2 regions of the Pseudomonas sp. NY15463 genome follow, and region 1 is predicted to be linked to the other one. Evidence: riboswitches for the same ligand, from Rfam matches in the RefSeq annotation. Region 1 holds a riboswitch; the other holds the start of a gene.
What was found. A riboswitch is a leader RNA that binds a small molecule or an ion and turns the genes downstream of it on or off. The one in region 1 is predicted to bind cobalamin.
Positions count from the first base shown of each region.

Region 2: it holds a riboswitch for cobalamin, as region 1 does, so the genes downstream of both, cobW (cobalamin biosynthesis protein CobW) here and cobO (cob(I)yrinic acid a,c-diamide adenosyltransferase) in region 1, are expected to answer to the same signal.

Region 1 covers NZ_JBLUQD010000010.1:52,873-58,168, forward strand. The annotation lists gene hda (DnaA regulatory inactivator Hda) at 1-297, shown strand, start outside; gene ACNFIC_RS22420 (C40 family peptidase) at 425-1,063, shown strand; gene ACNFIC_RS22425 (C40 family peptidase) at 1,209-1,742, shown strand; gene ACNFIC_RS22430 (hypothetical protein) at 1,871-2,449, opposite strand; cobalamin riboswitch at 2,597-2,817, shown strand; gene cobO (cob(I)yrinic acid a,c-diamide adenosyltransferase) at 2,928-3,539, shown strand; gene ACNFIC_RS22440 (cobyrinate a,c-diamide synthase) at 3,536-4,831, shown strand; gene bluB (5,6-dimethylbenzimidazole synthase) at 4,828-5,296, shown strand, end outside.
Region 2 covers NZ_JBLUQD010000009.1:136,993-142,288, reverse strand. The annotation lists gene ACNFIC_RS22000 (DUF1272 domain-containing protein) at 1-107, opposite strand, end outside; gene cobM (precorrin-4 C(11)-methyltransferase) at 173-925, opposite strand; gene ACNFIC_RS21990 (cobalamin biosynthesis protein) at 951-1,361, opposite strand; gene ACNFIC_RS21985 (CbtA family protein) at 1,361-2,056, opposite strand; gene ACNFIC_RS21980 (CbtB domain-containing protein) at 2,067-2,252, opposite strand; cobalamin riboswitch at 2,351-2,574, opposite strand; cobalamin riboswitch at 2,637-2,834, shown strand; gene cobW (cobalamin biosynthesis protein CobW) at 2,935-4,002, shown strand; gene cobN (cobaltochelatase subunit CobN) at 4,006-5,296, shown strand, end outside.

The DNA of each region.
Region 1 (5,296 bases):
GCCTCCAGCTCGCCGCGCGAGTTGCCGATCAAGCTGGCCGACCTCAAGTCACGGCTTACCCTGGCGTTGATTTTCCAGATGCGCGGCATGTCCGACGAGGACAAGCTGCGTGCCCTGCAACTGCGCGCCTCGCGTCGCGGCCTGCACCTGACCGACGAGGTCGGCCACTTCATCCTCACCCGTGGCACGCGCAGCATGAGCGCACTGTTCGACCTGCTCGAACGCCTCGATCAGGCCTCGTTGCAAGCCCAGCGTAAGCTGACCATTCCGTTTCTCAAGGAAACCCTGGGCTGGTAAGCCCTTGAAAACACGGCACCAGAGCGGAAAAACGCAAAAGTCACATGTTTTTCGATAAAATTTGCAAATGGTCACGATAGAGGGCATAGTTTCCACCTTCTAAAGGACTACAGACACGGTCGTGCCCATGCTGAAGCGCTTCGCACCCCTCGTGCCACTTGCACTTGCCACCCTGCTGTTCGGTTGCGCCTCCCAAGGTCCGGCCACTCAATCACAGGATCATCGCCTGGTCGCCGAGCAATCGGCCAAGATCAAGGCGCCCACCTCTTCCGTATTCACCGAGGAAGAGCTGGCTAATGAAGAAGACCTCGACGCCTTCTCCAGCAACAGCAAGCCTTATCAGCTTCCGGTGCTGGCCGACAGCATCCTCGAGCGTGGTATGTCGCTGATCGGTACCCGCTATCGCTTCGGCGGTACTTCCGAGAAGTCCGGCTTCGACTGCAGCGGTTTCATCGGCTACCTGTTCCGCGAAGAAGCAGGCATGAACCTGCCGCGCTCGACTCGCGAAATGATCAACGTCGATGCCCCCAAGGTCGCACGCAACAAGCTCAAGCCGGGTGACCTGCTGTTCTTCAGCACCAACGGCCGTGGTCGCGTCAGCCATGCCGGCATCTACCTGGGCGACAACCAGTTCATCCACTCCAGCAGCCGCCGCAGCGGTGGTGTGCGCATCGACAACCTGAGCGATCGCTACTGGAGCAAGACCTTCATCGAAGCCAAGCGCGCCCTGGCGATGGCCCCGAGCACCACGCTCTCGCGCAATTGATTTGATGTCAAAATGCTGTACCCTGCCACGGCGGCGTAGCTGAAAAGCTCGCCGCCGTGCGCATTTACAGAAAGCGTCTAATCTAATTTCTCAACTCTTTTCGCCTTCGGCTGCGGCCGGAGTATTCACGACAGGATGTTCGATCATGGCGATGTTGGCGCGTTTCGCATTGCTTTGGCTGGTGGCCCTGCTGGCGGCCTGTTCCAGCCATGTTCCGGCCCCGGCGCCGGTCTATCCTCCCGTCACCTTCAATCAGTCGCAACCGTCCTCGCCGGTGGCCGAAGATGTGCTGTTTCGCGCGATTGGTCTGGTGGGAACGCCCTATCGTTGGGGCGGTAATACCCCGGACTCGGGTTTCGACTGCAGCGGCCTGATCGGCTATGTGTACCGCGACGCCGCTGGCATCAGCTTGCCGCGCACCACCCGTGACATGATTGGCATGCGCGCGCCAAGCGTGGCGATCAATGCCCTGCAATCTGGCGATCTGGTGTTCTTCGCCACCAATGGCGGCGGGCAGGTGAGCCATGCTGGCATCTACGTAGGCGAAGGCCGTTTCGTGCACGCACCTTCTACCGGCGGCACGGTGCGTCTGGATTATCTGTCCAACAGCTATTGGTCGAAGGCTTACTTGCAAGCCAAGCGCGTGCTGCCTGCGGGGCATCTGGCGCAGAACCCATAAGTTTCCGCGCTTGCCAGGTGCTTCGGGCCTGGCAGATGAACCAGATCACGTAGCCCGTCGCTACCCGCCAAGGCCTGCGGTCGGCGCACGACACGCCGTTTTTGCGCAAGCCTGCGCGCGGTTTCCCTTCAGGCCTGCTTGAGCAGCAGCGCCACGCCGGGGAAGTATTGCCCCAATTCGTTGTGCAGCTTGCGATAGGCATAGGGGAAGTACCAGGCCACCGCGCAGGCACTGTGCTTGTGCAGGTCGTCGACCAGGTCTTGCAGTTCCTCGGGACTGGCGTGCTGGCCGGCTTTCCAGGGCGTGGCGAACAGCGCACCGGCCTTGAGTTGGCTGGCGTAGGCGATACATTTGGCCTGCAGGGACGTTTCCAGCAGTGCTGCGGACAGGTCCAGGCGGGCTAGGCGCGGCCAGCGTTGACCTGCATGCAGGTGAATCGTCGCCTCGGCGCTGCAGAGGGTCAGGTCGCAGCGGCCTTCGCGGTCGCCTTCATCACGCTGTTTCTTGCTGGTCGATTGCGGCAGTGCCACCAGTTCACCTTGCCAGGCGGCGGCGGCGAGCAAGCCCACGTTGGCCGTGGTGCCATGCCAGTAGGGCGCATCGTTATCGCCCTGGAACTGGTTGAAGCGGTCGATGCAGTCGACCCAACGTTCCAGTGCCGGGCGCAGGAATTCGAGGTTCGGGTTGTTGATGATTAGACCCTGCATGCAGCGCTCCTTGTTCTTGTTTTGATATTCGCCTAAGTGCTGGCTAAGTGATATCACTGCCCTCAGTGTGGCACAAGCCGGTAGATTGGCCATTGGTCCGGTTCAGTCGGGCCTTCGTTCATTGACGCTCCCGGTGCAACCCTCTAACCTTCGCCGCGTGTTTCAGGTGCCTCGCGAGCCTTGGCTTGGTGGGGTGAAACTGGGAAGCCGGTGTGCGCCTGCAAGGTGCGATTCCGGCGCTGCCCCCGCAACGGTAGGTGAGTCGAAGGCCGCGCAAGGCCACTGGGCCCTAGGCCCGGGAAGGCGCGCGGTCAGGGCCTGTGGCCCGCTCATGAGCCCGGAGACCGGCCTGCAACTGCCAACGGCATCACGGAGGGTGATGCGCGGTGCGATGTGGCCTGTGCCACGGCCCCTGCGCGTTCTCCGTTTGCCCGCCTTTCACCTGTCGCCGCCTGGCGCCAGACAGCGGAGACCCCTGATGAGCGAATCCCCCGAACGCGACGAACGTCACCTGGCGCGCATGCAGCGCAAGAAGGCGATCATCGACGAACGCATCGCCAATTCCCCCAACGAATGCGGCTTGTTGCTGGTACTGACCGGCAACGGCAAGGGCAAGAGCAGCTCGGCCTTCGGCATGCTCGCCCGCGCGCTCGGGCATGGCATGCAGTGCGGCGTGGTGCAGTTCATCAAGGGCCGCAACAGCACTGGCGAAGAGCTGTTCTTCCGCCGTTTCCCCGAGCAGGTGCGCTACCACGTGATGGGCGAGGGCTTTACCTGGGAGACCCAGGACCGTGCCCGTGACATCGCCGCCGCCGAAGCTGCCTGGGCCGTGTCGCGCCAGCTGTTGCAGGATGCCTCGGTACAGTTCGTGGTGCTCGATGAGCTGAACATCGCCCTCAAGCACGGCTACCTCGACCTTGACCAGGTACTGGCCGACATCCAGGCCCGCCCGCCGATGCAGCACGTGATCGTCACCGGCCGTGGGGCCAAGCCCGAAATGATCGAGATGGCCGACACCGTCACCGAGATGGGCATGCTCAAGCACGCTTTCCAGGCCGGTATCCGCGCGCAGAAGGGCGTTGAACTGTGAGTCAGCCGCGTCAATGCCCTGCGGTTCTGATCGCCGCCCCGGCCTCGGGCCAGGGCAAGACCACGGTCACTGCCGCCCTGGCGCGCCTGCACCGCAACCTCGGGCGCAAGGTGCGGGTGTTCAAGTGCGGGCCGGACTTCCTTGACCCGATGATCCTCGAACGTGCCAGTGGCGCACCGGTGTACCAACTCGACTTGTGGATGATCGGCGCTGACGAGAGCCGCCGCTTGCTCTGGGAGGCGGCCGAGGAGGCCGACCTGATCCTGATCGAAGGGGTGATGGGGCTGTTCGACGGCACCCCGTCCAGCGCGGACCTGGCCCGGCATTTCGGCGTGCCGGTGCTGGCGGTGATCGACGGCACGGCCATGGCCCAGACCTTTGGCGCCCTGGCCCTTGGCCTGGCGCGTTATCAGCCGGACTTGCCCTTTGCAGGGGTGCTGGCCAACCGCGTCGGGAGCTTGCGCCACGCACAGTTGCTCGAAGGTAGCCTGACTGAAGGCCTGCGCTGGTATGGCGGGTTGTCCCGCGAGCGCGGCATCGAACTGCCCAGCCGACACCTGGGGCTGGTGCAGGCCAGCGAGCTGAACGACCTTGACGCTCGCCTGGACGCCGCCGCCGAAGCCTTGGGCGCCAGCTGTGACGCAACGTTGCCTCCGCCGGTGAGCTTCGCTGCGCCCGCCCCCCTCAGCCACGCGGCATCATTGTCCGGCGTACGCATCGGCGTGGCCCGTGACGAAGCCTTCGCGTTTCTCTACGGCGCCAACCTCGACGTACTGCGTAGCCTTGGCGCGCAACTGGAATTCTTCTCGCCGCTGCACGACCGCGAGCTGCCGTTGGTAGACAGCCTGTACCTGCCTGGTGGCTACCCTGAACTGCATCACCGTGCACTGTCGGCCAACGCGCCGATGCTCGAAGCGATTCGCGCCCACCATGACCAGGACAAGCCACTGCTGGCAGAGTGCGGCGGCATGCTGTATCTACTCGACGCGCTGACCGATGTGGCCGGTGAACGTGCCGAACTGCTTGGTGTGCTGCCTGGTGAGGCAACCATGCAGAAGCGTTTGGCTGCCCTGGCGCTGCAAGCGGTCGAGTTGCCCGAAGGCACCCTGCGTGGGCACACCTACCACCACTCGCTGACCAGCACCGTGCTGGAGCCCATCGCTCGAGGCCTGAGCCCCAACGGTGGGCGAGGCAACGAGGCGGTCTATCGCCTGGGCCGGTTGACTGCCTCCTACGTGCACTTCTACTTCCCGTCCAATCCCGATGCGGCGGCGGCGCTGTTGCGACCATGAGCGATCACGCCTACAGCGAGGCCGAACGCGCGGCGATCTACCGGGCTATCGGCGAGCGCCGCGACATGCGCCACTTCGCCGGGGGGGAGGTGGCCCCCGCGCTGCTTGGCCGCCTACTGGCCGCTGCGCACCAGGCCCCCAGCGTGGGGCTGATGCAGCCGTGGCGCTTCATCCGCATCAGCCAGCGTGCGCTGCGCGAGCGCATCCAGGGTTTGGTGGAACAGGAGCGTGTGCTGACCGCCGAGGCGCTGGGCGAGCGTTCCGACGATTTCATGAAGCTCAAGGTCGAAGGTATCGGCGATTGCGCCGAGGTGCTGGTGGCCGCGCTCATGGACAACCGCGAGCCGCATATCTTTGGCCGGCGTACCTTGCCGGAAATGGATCTGGCTTCGCTATCCTGCGCGATCCAGAACCTGTGGTTGGCGGCCCGCGCCGAAGGGCTGGGCATGGGCTGGGTGTCGTTGT
Region 2 (5,296 bases), on a different contig from region 1:
GAGCAGTCTTGGCAGAACGTGCATTCGAACGAGCAGATGACTGCATCCGGGCTATCGGCCGGCAGGTCACGGTCACAACATTCACAGTTGGGGCGCAGTTCGAGCATGGTCATGGCCTCTGTCGGTAGGGGAGCACCAGTGTGCTACGTCGTAGCGTGATCGAGCAATCAGCTCAAGTGCCCGGGCGGTAAAGGTGGGCATGGCTGGCGCGGTACAGCGCCGAGTCGGCGAACGGCGCATCGCCCAGCACATGCCCGACCAGAATCAGCGCGGTACGCCGGAAGCCTTTGCGTGCGACGTGCTCGACGATATCTGCCAGGGTGCCTCTGGCCCAGTCCTGGTCGGGCCAGGTGGCGCGGTGCACCACGGCTATCGGACACTGCGCGCCGTAGTGCGGCAGCAGTTCCTCGACGATGCGCGCCAAGTTGCGAATGCCCAGGTGGATGGCCAGCGTGCTGCGGTGCCGGGCCAGGTCGGCAAGCTGTTCGCCGGCTGGCATCGGCGAGCTGTCGCCGTAGCGGGTGAGGATCACGGTCTGTGCTACATCCGGTAGCGTTAGTTCGCAGCCGAGCAGGGCTGCACTGGCCGCGGTGGCGGTGACTCCGGGGATGATCTGGTAGTCGATGCCCAGTTCGCGCAGGTGGCGAATCTGCTCGCCAATGGCACCGTACAAACTCGGATCGCCACTGTGCACCCGGGCCACGTCCTGGCCGTTGGCGTGGGCTTGGCGCATGGTCTCGATGATCTGCTCCAAGTGGAGTTCGGCGCTGTTGATCACATGGCTGGCGCTGTGGCCTTCGAGTACCGCCGGAGGGACCAGGGAGCCTGCATAGATGATCACCGGGCATTGGCGGATCAGGCGTTGGCCTTTGACCGTGATCAATTCCGGGTCGCCGGGGCCTGCGCCGATGAAGTAGACCGTCATGAAGGATCCTTGCAAAAAGTACGGATTATCCGCCGCAGGCCAGCGCTAGGGTTGCGCCACCCAAGACTTGGCGGGGCACATGTAGGCGTGGCTGTTGGGTCTGGCTGGCGGCCAAACACAATGCTGCGCTCTCGGCCACGCCCCAGCAACCGGTTTGGGCGAAGGCGGCGGCCGAACGCTGGCTGAGCAGTGGCTCGAAGGTCAGCAGGTGTCCTGCGTCGAAGCAGACAAGTGGCAGGTCCAGGTGCTCGGCCAAGGCTAGCAGCCCTGGCTCGCGGGCTTTGGCGTGGATGCTGGCGATACCGCGCAAGGCGCTGACGGGCAGGCCATGCCCGGCGAGGGTCCGGCGCAGCAGGGCGGCCAGGGTCTCTACCGGGCAGCCGCGACGGCAGCCAAAGCCCGCGAACAGCGCAGGCGGTTGTGTACAGGCCGCCATCAGGCTTGGCTGGAGCGGCGATACAGCCAGGCGCTGAGCAGGCCAAGGGCCAGCCAGAACGCGGCGTTGGTTAGCCAGGAAGCGACCTTGAACTGCGTTTCGAGCGCTTCGGGCGCCAGGCTTTCGTGCACGGGCGGCTGCGGTGCGCCGATCACGTGCGGGATCGCCAGCAGCGCCACGCCAAGCACCTTGAACAGCCAATGCCGGGCGAACACCAGCAGTGCCAGGCCTGCGGCCGTAGCGGCCGCAGTGCCGATCCACCAACTTTGGCGCAGCCCCAGATCGGCGGCGGCAGTGCCTGGCAGTTCCGGCGGCAGGCCCAGGGTCGGTGCCAGACAGAACACTGCAAAGCCGGCCAGGCCCCACCAAGCGCCCGTGCTGGTCCGGCCGGGGGCGCGCAAGCTATACAGGGCCACTAGGATCAGCGCGAACCCCACGGCAACCACCAGATTGCCACCGGTGGTGGACAGCACCCGTTGCCAGCCGTCTTCCGGCGCCCAGGCTTCGGCGCTGTGTTCATGTTCGTGGGTCGCAGTGGCATTGCCGTGTTCGTGGTGTTCGGTGACTGGTGCGGCGCTTTCGTAGGTTTCTGCCTGCAGAATCAGCGGGGCCACCCAGAAGCTCTGCAGCAACGTCAACAGCAGGGCGGCGAGCAGCCCGCTGAAACCCGCCGTGCGGGCAATGCGCATGATCATGCTGGGCTACTCAGTGGCAGGGGAATGCGGCGCTGTGGCGGGTGTCGTGAGCAGCGTTGTGTACCGCCTCGATGTGCGAGAAACCGGCGAAATATACCAGGCTCAGGCCCAGCAGGCAGGCGCCCACCGCGATGACCAGACGCTGGCTGAGGGTAACCGGGGTGGCGATGCTGTGTTTGGCACTGCTGATAGGCATGACGCGTTCCTCTGCTGCTTTTGTTTTGGCAACGGGCAAGCGCGGCGGCCCCGGGCGCGAAATGGCCCAGGGAGTACGACAGCGCCCGCCCACCGCGGGGTGTTGGTAGCACGCAAGGCCGGTCTCCGGGCTGGCGAGGTGGAGCCTGGCTCCAGCGTTGGCGTCACCTTCCCATGCCGGACTACTGGCACAGTGGATCAGACGCCTTGCTCGCTTACCGTTGCGGGGGCAGCACCGGCCTTGTCGGGCCTTTTCGATAGACGCACGACGCACCGGTTTCCCGTTTCACCCCCAAAGGGGCACCTTGACGCAAGGGCGCTAGCAAATCACGCGGCCGGACGTGCGTCAATCGTGTCGGGCGGTTGACCGTCGTGCGAGCACTGCGTAGCCTTGCCGGTTCGAGGTTCTCCGGCGCGCGCCGGAGCTAAGACGGGAACGCGGTAGAAGCCGCGGCTGCCCCCGCAACTGTAGGCACTCAAAGGTCTGGCACAGCCACTGCGCAGCGCGCGGGAAGGCGCCAGCCGGTCGGCTTTGGCCGGCACCGTGCAAGCCAGGAGACCTGCCTCGCGACGTTTTCGACATTCAACCGGGCGGGGTGATCCGGTGGCGAACGCGCCCGGCCGGCAACGCCCGTGGCTGTCGTACCGCTTGCCCGCGCCATAGCTGCCAAGGGCACTGCGACATGAAAACACTGGCCAAGCTTCCCGTCACCATCGTCACCGGCTTTCTCGGCTCGGGTAAAACCACGCTGCTGCGCCACATGCTCGACAACGCCCAGGGCCGCCGCATCGCGGTGATCGTCAATGAGTTCGGCGAGCTGGGCATCGACGGCGAAATCCTCAAGCAATGCAGCATCGGCTGCAGCGAAGAAGAAGCCAACGGCCGGGTTTACGAGCTGGCCAACGGCTGCCTGTGCTGCACCGTGCAGGAAGAGTTCTTCCCGGTGATGCGCGAACTGGTGGCACGCCGCGGCGACCTGGATCACATCCTCATCGAAACCAGCGGCCTGGCACTGCCCAAACCGCTGGTGCAGGCCTTCCAGTGGCCTGAAATCCGTAACGCCTGCACCGTCGATGCGGTGATCACCGTGGTCGACAGCCCAGCCGTGGCTGCCGGCACCTTCGCCGCCTACCCCGAGCAGGTGGATGCCCAGCGCAAGCTCGACCCCAACCTGGACCACGAATCGCCCCTGCATGAACTGTTCGCCGACCAACTGGCCAGCGCCGACCTGGTAGTGCTGAACAAAGCCGACCTGATCGACGCCGAGGGCTTGGCCAAGGTGCGTGCCGAGGTGGCCGAAGAGCTGCCGCCAGCGGTCAAGGTGATCGAAGCCAGCAGCGGTCGTCTGCCGCTGGACGTGCTGCTGGGCGTGGGCGCGCAGTCCGAGGCGCACATCGATGGTCGTCGCACCCACCACGACTCGCACCATGACGGCGATGAGCACGACGACCACGACCATGACGCCTTCGATTCCATTTCCATCGACCTGCCCGAGGCCGACGAAGGCCTGCTGCTCGAGGCCCTGAACCAATTGGTCACCGAGTTCGGCATCCTGCGCGCCAAGGGCTTCGCCGCCATCCCCGGCAAGCCGATGCGTCTGCTGATCCAGGGCGTGGGTACGCGTTTCGACAAGCACTTCGACCGCGCCTGGCGTCAGGATGAGCCGCGCATCACCCGTCTGGTACTGATTGGCCAGGATCTGGACGCCAATCAGCTGGAGGCGCGCTTGCGCCAGGCCCTGGGCGCCTGACCGATGCACCTGCTGCGGACCCAGCCCGGCGGCTTCGTGCCGGACGACAGCATCGCCGACCTCGGCCAGACCCCGGCAGAGCTGGTGATTCTCTGCAGCGGCGATTCGCACCTGGCACTGCTCGCCGATACCGCCGAGCAGTTGCCGGACGATTTCCCCAGCCTGCGTCTGGCCAACCCGATGCAGGTGCAGAACCACGCATCGGTCGACCTGTATGTCGACCAGGTGTTGCGCCATGCCAAGGTGATCCTGGTCTCCCTGCACGGCGGCGTGGGTTACTGGCGCTACGGTGTCGAGCAACTGGTGGAACTGGCCAGCCGTGGCGTGCACCTGATCCTGGTGCCCGGCGACGACCGCCCCGATCCCGAACTCACGGGGCTCGGCAGCGTGCGCGGCGAGCAGGCCGAGCGCCTCTGGCACTACCTGCGCCAGGGTGGCAAGGCGAACGCCGTCAACCTGTTCAACTGCCTGGCCAGCCAGTGGCTTGGACGTGACTACGCCTGGGATGAACCGCAGCCGTTGCCGCGCACGGCGGTGTACCACCCGGCCAGGCCCAGCGCGCAGCTACAGGACTGGTACGCCGAATGGAACCCACAATGGCCGGTGGCGCCGTTGTTGTTCTATCGCTCGCACTTGCAGGCAGCCAACACCGCGTTCATCGACGTGTTCTGCCAGCGTTTACAGGCCTGTGGCCTGAACCCGCTGCCGATTGCCGTGGCCAGTCTCAAGGAGGCCGGTTGCCTGGATCAGGTCGAGCAGTGGCTCGATGAGGTGCAGGCGCAGGTGGTGATCAACACCACAGGGTTCGCCTTGTCCAGCCCCGAGCGGCCCAACTTGCGTCCACTGCGTCGCGACGTACCGGTGCTGCAGGCAATCTGTGCCCAGGACAACCAGCCAGCCTGGGAGCAGAGCGAGCAGGGCCTGGGTGCCCGGGACCTGGCCATGCATATCGCCTTGCCGGAGCTGGACGGGCGCATCATCACCCGACCTGTGAGTTTCAAGGACCTGGCCTGGCGCAGCGAGCGCAGCCAGTCGGATGTCGTGTGTTACCGCGCGCATCCCGAACGCATGGATTTTGTCGCCGAGCTTGCCCGGCGCTGGGTGGTGCTACAGCGCCTGGACAATCAGGAAAAACGCGTGGCCCTGGTGCTGGCCAACTACCCGACTCGCGATGGGCGCATTGGCAACGGCGTAGGCCTGGACACTCCGGGCGCGGCGCTGAACATCCTCAACGCTCTGCAAGCCCAGGGCTATCCGGTGGCCGGTCTGCCGGACAGCGGCACGCAACTGATCC